Regions from separate parts of the Lysinibacillus louembei genome, predicted to be linked through region 1. Evidence: riboswitches for the same ligand, from Rfam matches in the RefSeq annotation. Region 1 holds a riboswitch; the other holds the start of a gene.
What was found. Region 1 has a riboswitch for cobalamin ahead of R6U77_RS10370 (DUF4430 domain-containing protein). Riboswitches for the same ligand answer to the same signal wherever they lie in the genome.
Positions count from the first base shown of each region.

Region 2: another riboswitch for cobalamin. It lies ahead of R6U77_RS16740 (hypothetical protein); the one in region 1 lies ahead of R6U77_RS10370 (DUF4430 domain-containing protein).

Region 1 is NZ_CP137624.1:2,095,295-2,102,757, forward strand. Features, by position in the region: gene R6U77_RS10365 (S-layer homology domain-containing protein) at 1-3,804, opposite strand, end outside; gene R6U77_RS10370 (DUF4430 domain-containing protein) at 3,882-4,601, opposite strand; cobalamin riboswitch at 4,771-4,971, opposite strand; gene kynU (kynureninase) at 5,119-6,390, shown strand; gene kynB (arylformamidase) at 6,390-7,010, shown strand; gene kynA (tryptophan 2,3-dioxygenase) at 7,010-7,463, shown strand, end outside.
Region 2 is NZ_CP137624.1:3,344,965-3,352,427, forward strand. Features, by position in the region: gene R6U77_RS16695 (PadR family transcriptional regulator) at 1-74, shown strand, start outside; gene R6U77_RS16700 (hypothetical protein) at 71-1,066, shown strand; gene R6U77_RS16705 (DUF3298 and DUF4163 domain-containing protein) at 1,063-1,683, opposite strand; gene R6U77_RS16710 (hypothetical protein) at 1,855-2,520, opposite strand; gene R6U77_RS16715 (ECF transporter S component) at 2,525-3,007, opposite strand; gene R6U77_RS16720 (bifunctional adenosylcobinamide kinase/adenosylcobinamide-phosphate guanylyltransferase) at 3,009-3,413, opposite strand; gene R6U77_RS16725 (histidine phosphatase family protein) at 3,365-3,955, opposite strand; gene cobS (adenosylcobinamide-GDP ribazoletransferase) at 3,928-4,695, opposite strand; gene R6U77_RS16735 (bifunctional adenosylcobinamide kinase/adenosylcobinamide-phosphate guanylyltransferase) at 4,709-5,242, opposite strand; gene R6U77_RS16740 (hypothetical protein) at 5,414-5,968, opposite strand; cobalamin riboswitch at 6,106-6,286, opposite strand; gene R6U77_RS16745 (Fur family transcriptional regulator) at 6,325-6,744, opposite strand; gene R6U77_RS16750 (metal ABC transporter permease) at 6,741-7,463, opposite strand, start outside.

The sequences.
Region 1 (7,463 bases):
ATACGGTAAGTATTCCGGGCTAATATTGCTGCTATCAGTGAAATCAACTTGGCCGTTAGCTTTTACATCTACCTTGACATAATCTAAAATACGAGCCATAAAGGCAGCAGCTTGTTGGCGTGTAATTGGTGCCTCTGGATTGAATGTAGAAGCAGTTGTTCCTTTCGTAATGCCCGCTTCAAATAATGCTTGAATATCCGACTCATACCATTTACCTTGTGTATCGCTAAATGGATTTTCACCAGTTGACTGTAAGCCAAGTGAGCGACTAATTAAAGCGGCAAATTGTGCACGTGTAATTGGTTTATTCGGCTCAAACGTTTCTGATGTTGTGCCTTGAATGACGAGTCGGTTCGCTAAAAACTCAATTTCATCTTTGTTCGCTAAATTTGCAATATCATTAAAGGTTGCTGAACGCTCTGCAATAACAAATGTGCCGCTTGTTTTAGTAAATACGACAATTTCCCCGTTCACTACTTGATGTGGAACAGGCTTATATGCACCGCCGACAAGCTGTAAAACAACACTGTTAGCTTTTACATTCTTAGCAGGTAAAGTTACTTTTAAATATTCATTACCTAAAGAAATTGGCTTGACTCTACCTTGCGCTGTTTCAATACCAAATGAAATAGTAAATTGTTTATTGTCGATATCTTTTGTAACAGAGGCGCTAATTTGCTCACCATCTGCTAATGTCATTGTATTGAATGTGGACATTGGGATTTCTAATTTGAAATTATCATCACTTTGAATAATAAGCTTTTGAATATTTTTCTCACGATATTGTTGAAGGTTTTCTTGTGTAATCAGTGCTTTATTTTCATTACCTTCAATTGTAATTTCAACGACTGTCTTATTTTGTGGCTGCTCTGTATCTGTCTTAGGTACAGTATGTTCTGCAATACATTGCTCATCGCCTTCAGGGCATAGCTTTGCAATACACTCTGTATCACCCTCGGCACATGTAGCATCACCTGCTGCGCCACCAGCACCATTTTCGATACCATCGACATAGCCGCCAGTATCTTTCCCTAAATCTATTGTATAAACCCATTCAACAACATCGTTCGGAGATAGAACGTAGCTTGCTGCTGAATAAGAAGGGAAGACACCATTTACACGATACATCCAACCACTTAAAGGACCACGATCAAATTCATAAAGCCCAGCGATCCCATCAATATAGACACCAAGCTCCGTTTGGCGATAACTTAATGCAATCCCATTGTCATCTGTTGCTCTTTTTAAAGCATCAAAGGCTGTTTCACCAGCAAATACTTTTGTTGCTGTTGGCTTTAACGGTACTTCAGATGATGAAATTCGGATGGATACCGTGGCATAGCCAATTGGTTCTTTGTCTGATGGAACGGAAGGCTGATTTCCATTGTTGTCAGGAGGGGAAGGCTCCTCGTCATCATCACCATCGCCATCCTCAGGTGTAGAAGGTCGATCTTTTGTATCGGACATATCATAAAGCGCTGTTTGACCGCTTAGTAGACGGTTGTAGGCTGCTAATGAGTAACCGACCTGTACTGTTGCCATGCCATTGGCTTTATTTTGGCTATAGCTATGTTTAAAGCCGCCATCGTCTGATTGGTATGTCATAATATTAGAAATCACTTTGTTAAAACGTTCATCTTTATTTACATCAATTCCTAAGCTTACAAGTGCTGTTACAACTTGAGCAGCACTTTCAGGGTTTTCAACCCCTTTGACTACAGAATAATCAGCAGATTTATAGCCACCATTAGGTAATTGCATTGCTGCTAGCTTGTCTACTGCTCGATTAATTACTTCTTGTACTTTCGTATTACTTTGATAATATGGTGCAAGTGCTTGTAGCGTCATCCCTGTTACGTCTGCGTCATCATTACTACCACTTAATGCAAAGCCCCCAGCGCCTTTAATTTCCTTCGATAAAATATAATCTATTAATTTATCTCGTGTTGTAGTTGCTGTTTCAGGCAAATCGAATGCCCAAGTATCAAGGGCAATCAATGAATAAACTGCGGAGTTTATGCCAGGACTTATAGCAAAATTATAATCTGTTAACTTTTCTACCAGATTGTAACCACCAACATCTCTAGGATCTTTGCCAATTGCAGTAAGTGCAATAATTACTCGAGACCAATCTGTTGATTGGCTACCTATTTTCCCATTTGTTGTTTTTACATGTTTTACGAGATTGCTATAATATTGCTCATAATAATCTTTATATTTATCAGAATTGTCACCACGAGCTAATGTTAAAATTGTCCATTCTGACCCATAAGTAGGTATAGCTGAGCTTGATGATAAATAATTGGCAACAGCATGATAGGCATCGACTGTAGGAGGTTGCAATTCTATTAAACGTTTTTGTAAAGCCTCTAATTTTGCGTAGTTTGTGACACGAGTTTTAAACTCATCTAGCAATTGGTCATAGGCCTGTTGTGCCTCAATTACTTTTGGTCGGTCAGCCCAAACTAAGGCTTCTAAAGATGGTAATGCATTAATCTTTGTGATGACTTGGTTAATATCACCTTCTGCATTTATTATTTGCTCTTTTTTTATAAGATCATCATAGTTTGAAACATTATTTTGTAAACTTTTTGGATTTAAACTATTGTAGGCAGCCTTTGCGGTAGCTAATTGCTCTTTTGCTGATGTGCTATCTATATCAATAGCGTCAATTAATAGCTCTACATATCGAACTTCTTTATCAAATAGTTCTTGTTTATTACTTACGCTATTATTATTTCGATATGTTGTTGGTAGAATATTATATTTTTTTCTTGCATAATCTAGCTGCTCTTTTATTGTCGTATTAATTGTTAGCTCTTCTATTTTAGGAAGCGCATTGATAGCCAGGTAAGCATATTTAACTTCTTTAGCTATCAAATTGTCATTAAATGCAAGGATCTCTGAATCTGTAACTTTCCTATAGCCAGAAGTTTTAATCAAGGTACTATATTTTTCACGAATAGTATCTAATTTACTATTTACTTCCTCACTTAAAGAAGTCATTTCCTCAGGAGTAGGTAAATCATTGTTAGGGTCCTGCATATACAATTTGAAATAGGTAATTTCTTTTTCTAATAACATAGTGAAGTAAGGTAGTTTACCTGCTGTTATCAATAAAGTACGAGCAGGCGCTTTTACTTTACTATCTAGCTCTCTTGCTTGCAGTAAGAGCTGATATGTTGTCTCATCAGCACTTGTAATTGGCGGAAGGGCTAGGATAAAATCTATAGCTTCGCGAGCTTCAGGGGAAATAACATATGCTGTGATTGCTTTAGTATTAGTACCTAATTTAGCAGTAATGATTGTTTCGCCAATTGCCTTAGCTGTTACTAATCCATTATCAACAGTTGCAACTCCAGAATTACTTGAAGTCCATTCAATTGATGCACTGTCCTCTGTTGTTGAAGTAGTTGCTATCAGTTCAAATGTCTCAGCTACTTGTAATAGTAACGGTTCTTCTATATTTAATTGAATATCGCTAACTGACAGAGGAGAGATCTCCATAAATGGAGTAATTGTTGCATCATTTAATTGTATTGGCTGTTCTAGTTCAGCTAATTCAAATGCATGATCCTGCTCTGTTGAATCTTCTAATTTTTTTTCATTATCAGGTTCTGTCGTATTATCTTGTTTAGTTGAATCATCAAGATGCTGTTCACTAATATTATGAGCATTCTCACTATTCAGCGCGCCTGTTTCTCCTTCAAAATGCTGTGCCTTGATTACACTAGCCGGAGAGAATAGCGATAACACTAAAATAAAGACAAGCGCTATATGTAGCTGTTTTTTCCATATAGCCATTAAAAAGCCACTCCTTTATAAATAGTTAAATACTGATAAGGGGAAATGCTTCCTCTTATCAGTATCAATTTACTTCCTTATTTCACTTCTACTTCAAGCGGCTCACTTGCTGAGCTACCGAATAAAGCATTGGCAGAGGCAGTAATGGTAATCGTGCCTGCTTGCGCTTGACCTGCAAATGTAATCACAACTTGTTGGTCAGTATTTACAGTAACAGACTGCGCTGTTAATGCCGTTGTACCAGTATTAATTGTCCAGTTTGCTAAATTAGTGACACCTGGTGTTACAAATAAATCACCAGTTAAATCTACTGTAACAGTAGGATTGTTATCATTTATGGCAACTGTACTTGTTGTTTGTAATTTAGCCCATGTAGTGTAATAAATATGAACTACATCATCAGGCTCTAATACGTAATCTGCCAAGCCATCATTAGGGCTGATGTTATTTACTGTATACACCCAGCCATCCCAACCGTTTAAGCTACCTGCAGCACGTCCATCAATTGATTGGAGATATGGGCCATATTGAGTAGAAACTACTACATAAGGAATACCCTCGTTATCTAACACTTGTTCTACAAGCTCTAGTGCTGTTGTTCCTTCTGCAACTGTTGCTGTCGTTAACCCTAAAATTTCATCATCCAAGCCATCAATCGATAATTCAACATCAAACGTTGTTGATTGTAGCTCCTGACTTACAGGCTGTAATACTGCTGCACTAGCTGTTGGTGATACGAGCGCAAATGCTAAAAGCAATGCAAACGCTAAATGCCACCATTTTTTGAATTGAACCATTTACAAAACCTCCTAAATTTTTTATTTCGTGAATGTTCTTGCAATTAACTCGAAAATAAAAAGATGCTTCACCGAAAAGGGAAGCATCTTTTAGGAAAACAGAAAAAGGCGCAAAAACATTGTTAGCCTGTCCGCTTTGCCGTAAGTTCTCCTAGCTTCCGAAGAGAGTTAATACGATAAAATAAAGGCAGGTCTCCTGGCTTGTGTATCCTAAAATCAGCACCTTCCCATCTACTAGAGGCATTTTTCCTCGTTTGACAGTGGTATTACGCTGTAGTCATTTACACTTACAGTTGCGGAAACAGCTTCGGCTTTGCACCGAATTCCCTATTAAGCTCTGTGAAAGAGCACCTTTATTCTGCAATCATTATCCACTTGAGGAAAGTATAGCACAAAGTAAGCAATTAAAAAATAAAGAAAAAGAGATTTCAAGTAGAAACATAGTAAATTCACTAGAGAAGAAATTCTCGAGTATGATAGTATCAAGAGGAAGACTAGTTAAAGGGGTGGCAATCGCATGACAACAAATACTTTAGCATATGCCAAAAATTTAGATGAGACATATGAAATTCCCTCAAAAAGAGAAGCCTTTTACATAAAGGAGGGACGTATTTATTTTGATGGTAATTCATTAGGGCTTATGTCAAAGCGTGCAGAGGAAACATTGCATAGCTTGATTGATTCATGGAAGGAATACGGTATTGATGGCTGGACACAGGGGGAGCATGCTTGGTTTTTCCTTGCTGAAAAGCTTGGTGCACAAATGGCACAAATTGTTGGAGCAAATAACAATGAAGTAATCGTAACAGGGTCTACAACCAGCAATTTGCATCAGCTTGTTGCAACGTTTTATAAACCTGAAGGAAAGAGAACGAAAATTTTAGCGGATGAGCTGAATTTCCCCTCTGATATTTATGCATTGAAATCACAATTAGCATTGAAGGGCTATGATGAATCGCATTTAATTCGCGTTGCTTCACGTGACGGGCAAACGCTTTCAGAGGAAGATATTATTGCAGCGATGACAGAGGAAGTTGCATTAATCGTTTTACCTGGCGTGCTTTATCGTAGTGGGCAAATTTTAAATATGGAAAAATTAACGAAGGCAGCGCATGAGCGTGGTATTGTAATTGGCTTTGATTTGTGTCATTCAGTCGGCTCTGTTGTGCATCATTTGCATGCTTGGGATGTTGATTTTGCATTTTGGTGCACCTATAAGCATTTGAATGGGGGACCTGGCAGTACAGGAGCTCTTTTTGTCCATGAAAAGCATTTTGGTACAGCACCAGGCTTAGCCGGTTGGTTTGGCTCAAACAAGGAAAAGCAATTTACGATGAGCCATACATTTGAGCCAGCAGCCGAGGTGGGGGCTTTCCAAATTGGTACGCCAAATGTGTTAAGTATGGCACCACTTTTAGGGGCACTTGAATTATTTAATGAAATGGGCATTGAAAATATTCGCAAACGCTCGCTAGCGTTATCGGATTACATGCTGCAATGTGTGGAGGATATGTTGAGTGAATATGACTTTAAAGTATGTAGTCCAGTGGCACACCAAGAGCGTGGTGGTCATATTTATTTAGAGCACAAGGATGCTGCGCGTATTTGCAAAGCATTAAAGGAACGAGGCATCATTCCAGATTTCCGAGCACCACAAGGCATCCGCCTAGCTGCGGTGGCAATGTATAACACATTTGAGGAAGTGTATACATGCTTTGAGATATTAAAGGATATTATGGAAACGAAAGCATATGAGAAGTTTAGCAATGAAAGAGAGATTGTTGCGTAATGGGATGGATTGATATAACACAGCCGTTAAATCAAAATATTGCGACATGGTCAGGCGATACAAAATTTCGCTATGAAACAGTAGCGACAAAGGAGCAAACAGGCTCGGTTAATGTTGGCATGCTCCAAATGAGCCTTCACTCAGGCACACATATGGATGCGCCATTCCATTTTGATAACGATGGATGCACATTTGAGCACTTAGATTTAGAGCGCTGTATTGGCAAAGTGGTCGTTGTGGAGTGCTTAGATAATGATTTTATTGAAGTGACCCACGTAAGAGGAAAGCTGACAGGGGTAAAGGCTGTCTTTTTTAAAACGAAGGCAATCGCCAACGCACATATTTTTCCTGAGGAAGTACCAACATTAACTTTAGAAACGGTAGCCTATTTAAAGGAATGTGGCATTCAATTGATTGGTGTCGATGTGCCATCCGTTGATAAGGTTGCATCAAAGGAGCTACCAATCCATCACGCATTAGCAAAAAGCGATATTTATATAGTAGAAAATTTATTGCTAGAGTACATCAAGGCGGGGCGTTATGACATGATTGTTTTACCGCTGTTAATTGAAGGTGCGGACGGTAGCCCTGTCAGAGCAGTCATCAAGGAGGAACAATGATGTCAAATAATTATAAGCCATTCGAGGATGAGAAAAAAATCGTCACAGATTTTAAAGACCGTATGACATATACGGATTATTTACATTTAAATGAAGTACTAGCTTGCCAACAGCCGTTGACAGAGGAGCATGATGAAATGCTTTTTATTACGGTGCATCATGTGAGTGAGCTGTGGATGAAGCAAATTTTACATGAAGTCAAATCGGCTACGGTAGATATCCATAATGGGCGCTTACCTGAGTCATTTAAAAAGCTAGCACGTGTTTCACAGGTGCAAAATCAGTTGAAAAATGTGTGGGATGTGCTGGCAACGTTGACGCCTGCGGATTATTTGCAATTTCGTGACTCACTTGGTAATTCATCGGGCTTTCAATCGTATCAAAATCGCTTGCTAGAATTTTATTTTGGCTATAAAACGCCACATATTTTGAAAATTTATGCACATGATGAAA
Region 2 (7,463 bases), 1.2 Mb from region 1:
AACAGCTAAAGCTAGAATGGCTCACTTTAGCTACTGAATTAACTACTTTACTACAGGGAGGACATCAATCATGAGGTTAATTGAGGCTTATGTATATGAAGTAACACGCAGATTACCTAAAAAAGCTCGACATGATATAGCGCTTGAGCTTACATCAACAATTGAGGATATGCTACCAATAAATTATACGAGTGAAGATGTGCAGATTGTTTTAGAGAAGCTCGGCAACCCTGCTGATTTTGCAGCAAATTACCGAGACGAGGAACGCTATTTAATTGGTCCCTCACTTTATGATTCATATATCGATACAATCAAACTCGTATTGCCTTGGGCGCTCGTTATTGCGCTTGTTGTTCAGGCGATTCAAAGCTTTTCCTTGCTAGATGGGGAGCAAGTTATGTTGACAATGCTGTTGGAATTTATTAGCTTCAGCATTCCAGGCTTAATTGGTGTGGCACTACAAGTTTTATTTTGGATTACGATTACCTTTGTTATTTTAGAGCGCAGTGGTGTAAAAAAAATACAGCATGGTGAGGAATGGACAATTGATGCATTACATGCTGTACAAATTATTCCTGATAGCAAACGTATTTCTATTGGTGAAATAGTAGTGGAAGCCGTTTGGATTGTTATTTTAACAGCTGGTTACTTAACAGCGGAGCATTTTATCGGTGTTTATCAAAAAGCTGAAGGCGATCATTTATTGTTAATGACACCTATTTTCCAGCAGCAAACATTGCTTGCCTGTCTGCCACTTTTATTGCTTGCTGTAGCACTAGAAATAGCGCTGCTTTTATATAAACTCAAGCAGCGCGCATGGACGATGAATATAGCCATTGCCAATCTTATCGTTAAGCTTATTACAACGATTATCAGTATCATTATTATTAGTCATGATAATCTAATCAATAACGAGCTAGCCCCCTATTTAGCTACTATTATGCAGACAGCACCCGCAAAAATAGAGCAAGGAATTAGCGCTATTATTTTTGCGACAATCATCATAATCATTATTACAGCTTGTATCGATATCTACAAAGGCTGGCACAAGGCGAAGGAGCATTAATTCCCTGCTATCATTCGCCCAAGTGGCCCATCCTCTACGATGATATCTTCAATGTCGTACACCGAAATTGGGAACATTGGCAAGCCATAATAATACGGTGCTAAGTCATATAATTGGAAAAATAAAACGAGCGTTTTGTCCGCAATATAGAAAAATTGATTCGGCTCAATTGCCGTAAATGGCTCTATAGTTGGGATATCACGCTCTTTAATTTGCGCCTGCACATGCTTCGATAAAACACTTACATAAGCGCTATCAGGCTTAAATAAGTCCTTTAGCTGGCACAGCTGCCCCTTTTTCAAGTCAAATGTCAATGGTTGCACGTATGTCATTCCATGTGCTGCATGATAAAAATAAACGTAGTTTGATAGCGTTAAGCTAAACACATCACGTTGATTATTTTTCAGCTCATATGTGCCAAGCATTTGCTCAATCGTGGACGGCAAATCTCCCGCTTGTTTGTTGATAAGCTGCTGTGTTTCATGTGCAATCGTTTGGTTAATAAAAAATTGCAATGACGGATTGTGCATTTGTACAGCCTGAGGGTAGTAAATAATTTGCTGTGGCGATTTCTGCACAGTATGCGTTTGCGTTGTAATTGGAAATGTAAAAGACAAGAAAACCAACTCTTTCTTTGTTTTTCCACATTGTATGCGTGAGTTATGCTTATGCTACATATGTGGTAAAAGTTTATGAGCGATTTCTTGTCTTATTTGATCACTTTTTGAATCTATTTGATCACTTCCCGAGCCTATTTGATCACTTTTCCCTGTTATTTGATCACTTCTCTACCCTAAGCGATAAATCGGTGTTGAAATTTCCTTATACAATCTGGCAATATCTGCTTCAAGCACCGCAACAAGCACCGCTGTTGCTGGCCCAGCCGAGCTTGCCATATCTAGCTCACAGCTAAGCGCTTGCCCAGTAAATGCAGTGATTTCTGTGCCAATCCCCTTTGAGCCACATGGCCATATTGCTTGAATAATACCAGCTTGCCATAACGTATAAAGCTCATGTAGGCTCGCTATATCCTGCATATGCTCCATCACCTGCTGTCCTACTAGTGGTTGCCCAATGACAAAATAATGGCAGTTCTCTGTCGTTGGTTCCAAAAGCTTTTTCCCTACCATCGTCAAGCTGAAGCCTGACTGCAATGCTGAGAAATTTGATTCTGTTGACCCTGTAATCGGGGGTAAAGCTTTTCCTATTTCATCAAATTGACGCTGACAGCCCTTTACATAGTCATCCCATGCAGCATCACCTGTAAAGTTTGCGAGTAGTAAATGACTTGGCTCTGCACCTGCACACCATTGCTCTAACAGCGTGACACGCGTCGCAAAATAGGCGACAATTTCATTTGGTACTTTTACTATATCCGCCTCTTTTTCACCGATACAGCCTGCATTGTCGATTGTTAAAATAATATTTCCATCAATTTGTATGGCATTTCGCATCGTGCTATCCCTCCACTTTCACGCGCTGTAGAAGTGGGGCACAGAGCCATGCCACAACGATGTTGATAGCTGTCGCAAGCAATAAATTCGGCACTGCAGCTATAAAAAAGGCTGGTGAAATTAAAAAATAAAATGGCAATGTGGCAAGCACACCGTTTGCAACCAACGTCCAAAGCCACTTTATTTTATCAAAGCCCTTCTTATGTAAATAGGCAAACACTAAAATAATCACAAACATTTCCAATGCAATAATTACATGCAAGGGACCAAGTGGCATACCTGAGCTGACTGCTGTCGCTATATGGCCTAAAGTGCCAGTAAAGCCTGCATAAATTGGTGGTAATACAAATGCGGCTAATAGTGCGGGAGCTGAATCGAGCGCCGCTGAAGCCGTCGCTGAAACAGGAATTTTTACAAGTCCACCTATTGCACATAATGCCGCCAATAACGCAGTTAAAACAAGATATCGTAAATTTGCCTTCGTCATTTTATGTCTCCTTTATTACTTGTGGAATGCCATACCAAATACGTGTCACCTGATGGCTATAGGCAAACATCGCTTGATATAGCCTCCCGCATGTATCGCGTAAAAATCGCTGCTCTTTGTCAAGTGGGACAATGCCTCGCCCCATATCTGTGCAAACACAGACAAGTGTTGCCACCTTATCCAGCTGCCCTAGCTTCTCCATCAACTGTTCTACTACTTCATCCTCGGTTAAGTGTATGAGCTGTTGAACAAGCTGCTCGAAGCGTCCAACAATGACAACATCTTGTGTAGTAAAAGCGGAACTTTCAGGGATTTCTCCTTCAAAAACATACTGTCTGTAGCTTTGATAATACTGTTTCACATACTTTCGCTTGCCATTATAGGCACCTCCGATGTAGATGTGCATCGCTCTCCCTCCTTCCATGCAGAAAAATGTGACCACGTACAGCTATATATCGTCGAATGCTCTGCATAAACGCTATTAAATGGATGCTGTAAAAACTTCACAAGCAGCAAACGAATTACCCCTCCGTGCACAACGAATGTATAATCACCTGGCATAATAATAATTTGCTTCATTGCTCTCTCTACACGCGCTGTAAAATCGATAAAGCTTTCCCCATCTGGTGGTGTTACTTGCAATGGATCAGCCAACCACTTTTGATAAAGTGGATAATCCTTCAATTCCTCATATGTTTTCATTTCAAACTGTCCAAAATGCAGCTCTCGTAAATCAGCATTCGCCTTATAAGGCACATATGGGAAATAGCATGCTGCTGTTTGTCGGCATCGCTGCAAATCGCTTCCATAAACAATAGAGGGCCGCACTGTCAGCTGCACTGGCGTTAAAGGTAAGATTGGCTCATCCGTATGCCCAATATATTTGCGTTCAACATTTGCCTTCGTTTTGCCATGTCGAATTAAATGAATAGTAATAGCGTCCCCCATAATAGTAGCTCCATCCCTTCATAAAGAGCTCCAAGCAAATCGCCTGTCATGCCGGCAAAATTTTTCTTGGACCAGTGTCGATAATACAATACACCTAGCAATGCTACACTGTATAAAATAAGTAGTGACCATTCACCTGTGTACAAAGCATAACCAATAACTAGCATGCTATAAATAGCGCAGACAATGCCTACAGTTCTTTGCTGCACACGCTCCTTAAAATAAGCCGCAAGACCTGTCGTTTTAGCGCTGTTCATTGTCATGAAATAGAGTAACATAGCGAGGCGAGCTAGCAATGGAACTGCTATAAAATACAGCATATCCACCTCGCGCAATAGCGCCTCATACAAAAAGGCAATTTTCAATAGTAATAGACTGACAACAGCTAACACACCAAATGCCCCAACACGTGGATCATCTAAAATTGTTAAACGCTTTTCCTGATCACGATATGAAAAAAAGGCATCGCTTGTGTCGATAAAGCCGTCTGTATGTATACCACCAGTGACAGCAATCATTACGATTGTTAAAATAATGGCAACCACTAATGGCGACAAGTGAAGCCAGTGTTGATTGAGCTGCAAAAAGCCAATTGTAGCTGCACCTGTCAGTAAGCTTAAAAGGGGCATAATGGCATACATCGCTGTCACGTTTTGATTTGTTAAAGGCAGCTCTCGTTTAATTGGCACTGCGCTAAAAAACTGTAGGCAAAGCAATATTCCTGTATAAAAATGCTTCAATTGAATCTCCCTCCTACTTCCAGCGCATGCTCCGTTGATGGTCAATTTCATAGGCTTCATCACAGCTTTCAACAATCCATTGATGCAGCTCCCCTAATAGTTGCCTATAGCGCTCTGTTTCTTCATAAATGGATGCTGGCTCATCCAAAACCTCATTGGAAACAAGCAATAACGTCATGCTTTGTTGCTGTGTCGTTGCAACATATTGCTTCCACATTTCGATATGCTCCTCAATATGATGAGGTGCCTTGTATAAAACATTTGCTAGCCATGTCGTTAAACAGTCCCATAAAATAACGGCATCGTGCTCTAGCATTTGTAGCCCCTGTGGTAAAGTATCTGGCACCTCCAACGTGTGCCAAATCACGCCACTCTTTTGACGGTCTGCTTGATGGCGCGCAATTCTTGCCTGCATTTCTCTATCGAATGCGACACCTGATGCAATATATGTAAGTGAGCGCCCTTCAGCAAGCTTTTGTGCGTAGCGTTCTGCAAAGGCACTTTTGCCACTGCGCACACCACCTGTGATAAATATTAATCGTCCCATATATGGTCACCTGCTATATGTGAATTAGAATAGCTGCCAAGCAATGTTGCCTGACAGCTATGTTACATTATATCTTATTTAAAAAGCTCTGGGTATACTGTTTCTTCCTTTGTCCCACATGCTGTTCATAATAAAACTACCGCTAATGGCTTATACCATTAACAGTGAATTTTATGATGCGTCCTCTTTTCGCTTTTTCATTGGATATGATTTCGTAATAAACTCAATTTCCTCGTGTCCGCTCATTTGGTTGACATAAACCGCCATGACGAAAAATACGTTTGCCAGCAGCCCTAAATAGTCAAATAAAATTTCTGGCACATCGCGCTCCTCGCTTACTTTATGTAATGCACGGAAGGATTTTTTCGCTTCGCTACGGCATACATGTAAACGTGCTGCTGCCTCTACTCCTTGCGGTAAAACGAAGCGATCAATTTGCTCTTTTGTATGTGCTACATAAAAATCGTAGCGATCGCTTAAAAACTGCAGGTCCTCTTCTGTAACAGCAAGCTTGCCACGCACAGAACCGTTCACATGATAGGCCATCGGGTGTAGCTTCTCTAAATCTTCACGCACAATTTGTACATTGTCCCCCTCTAATGTAGGAAAAACCGTACCAATACTTGTTGTTAATGAGTCTGTACGAATTTCAAAATCAACTAAACAGCTTGCCTCACGCATAAATGGGTAGCAAATATAGCGCATATCTTTCTTTACCAAGTCCATCTCCTCCTTTTTCGTTTGAATAAGCTTTCATCGGAAATGAAAAAAGCCACCCGTCAGAATGGGTGGCAGAAAATTGTTTACAAAGCAAATGATGCAATATTCTATTGCCGTGCATTCTCTTTAGTTCCGAAGAGTATTATGACGATTAGAAAAAGATAGGTCTCCTGGCTCGTGCTGTTTTCTCCTGCGAAAGCCTTCCCATCTCAAGGACAGTGGCATGATTTCACGTTACAAGCACATACAGTTACGGACATAGCTTCGGCATCTCACCGAATTCCCTTACATCTTTTCCTTGCAAGCATTATTCAATTAGTTAATAATCTATCATATTTTTGAGCATTTTTGTAGTATGACATCTAAATTGTATTCAAACAATCTGGGCACTTTCCATACACTTCAAATTTATGTGCCTCTACTTCAAAGCCTGGCAAGCTGCCACCGAGCAAATCCATCGGGCATAATGACAATTCCTTTACGCTACCACATTCACGGCAAATGAAATGATGGTGGTGGTGCTCTGATTCACAGTGCATGCGGAAATTGCGCTCGCCCTGCATTTCGGTTTCTTCCAAAATATCTAGCTCAACAAATGTCGCTAAATTGCGATAAATCGTATCAAAGCTCATCCCTGGAAAGTCTTTTTTCAACACATCCAATAAATCACGAGCCGTTAAATATTTGTCTGTTTCCTCAAACATTTGTAAAATGAGCTCTCGTTTATCGGTTTTTTTATAGCCATTGTCCTTTAAAATTTCCCATGCTCGTGTTAAATTCATTGCGCAACCTCCTGAACTTTTATTTTCTTTCCAACAATCACGCATAATAAAATGATAATAGACGTTACAACAATTGTTCCACCTGGTGCTAAATTTAAATAAAAGGCACTAACAAGCCCAATAATAACCGCAAGCTCTCCAAAGACAATTGCATAAATGATTGCCTGCTTAAAGCCTTTCGCTAAACGCATTGCTGCTGCAACAGGCAACGTCATCAGGCTCGATACAAGCAAGATCCCAACGATGCGCATGCTTGCTGCAATGACAAGTGCAACGACGACCATAAATAGTAAATGAATCCATTTCGCAGGTAGCCCACTCGCCTTTGCATATTCCTCATCGAAGGATAAGACGAATAGTTCCTTGAAAAATAATAATAAAAAAATAATAACAACGCCTGCAATTGCAAGCACTACCCATAAATCCTGACGCGATACAGCCGAAACAGAGCCAAATAAATAGCTCATTAAATCGGTGTTAAAGCCGCTTGCTAACGAAATAAAGATGGCACTGATGCCGATTCCTCCCGACATAATAATCGGAATCGCAAGCTCCTCATAATGCTTATAAAGACGGCGCAAACGCTCAATTAAAATCGAGCCACTAACCGATGCAAGTATTCCTAAATAAATCGGATTTAATAAAGCCATCGCCGCAAAGCTTTGACTTATATATAAGCTCCCAGCAATTCCCGCTAATGTCACATGTGATAAGGCGTC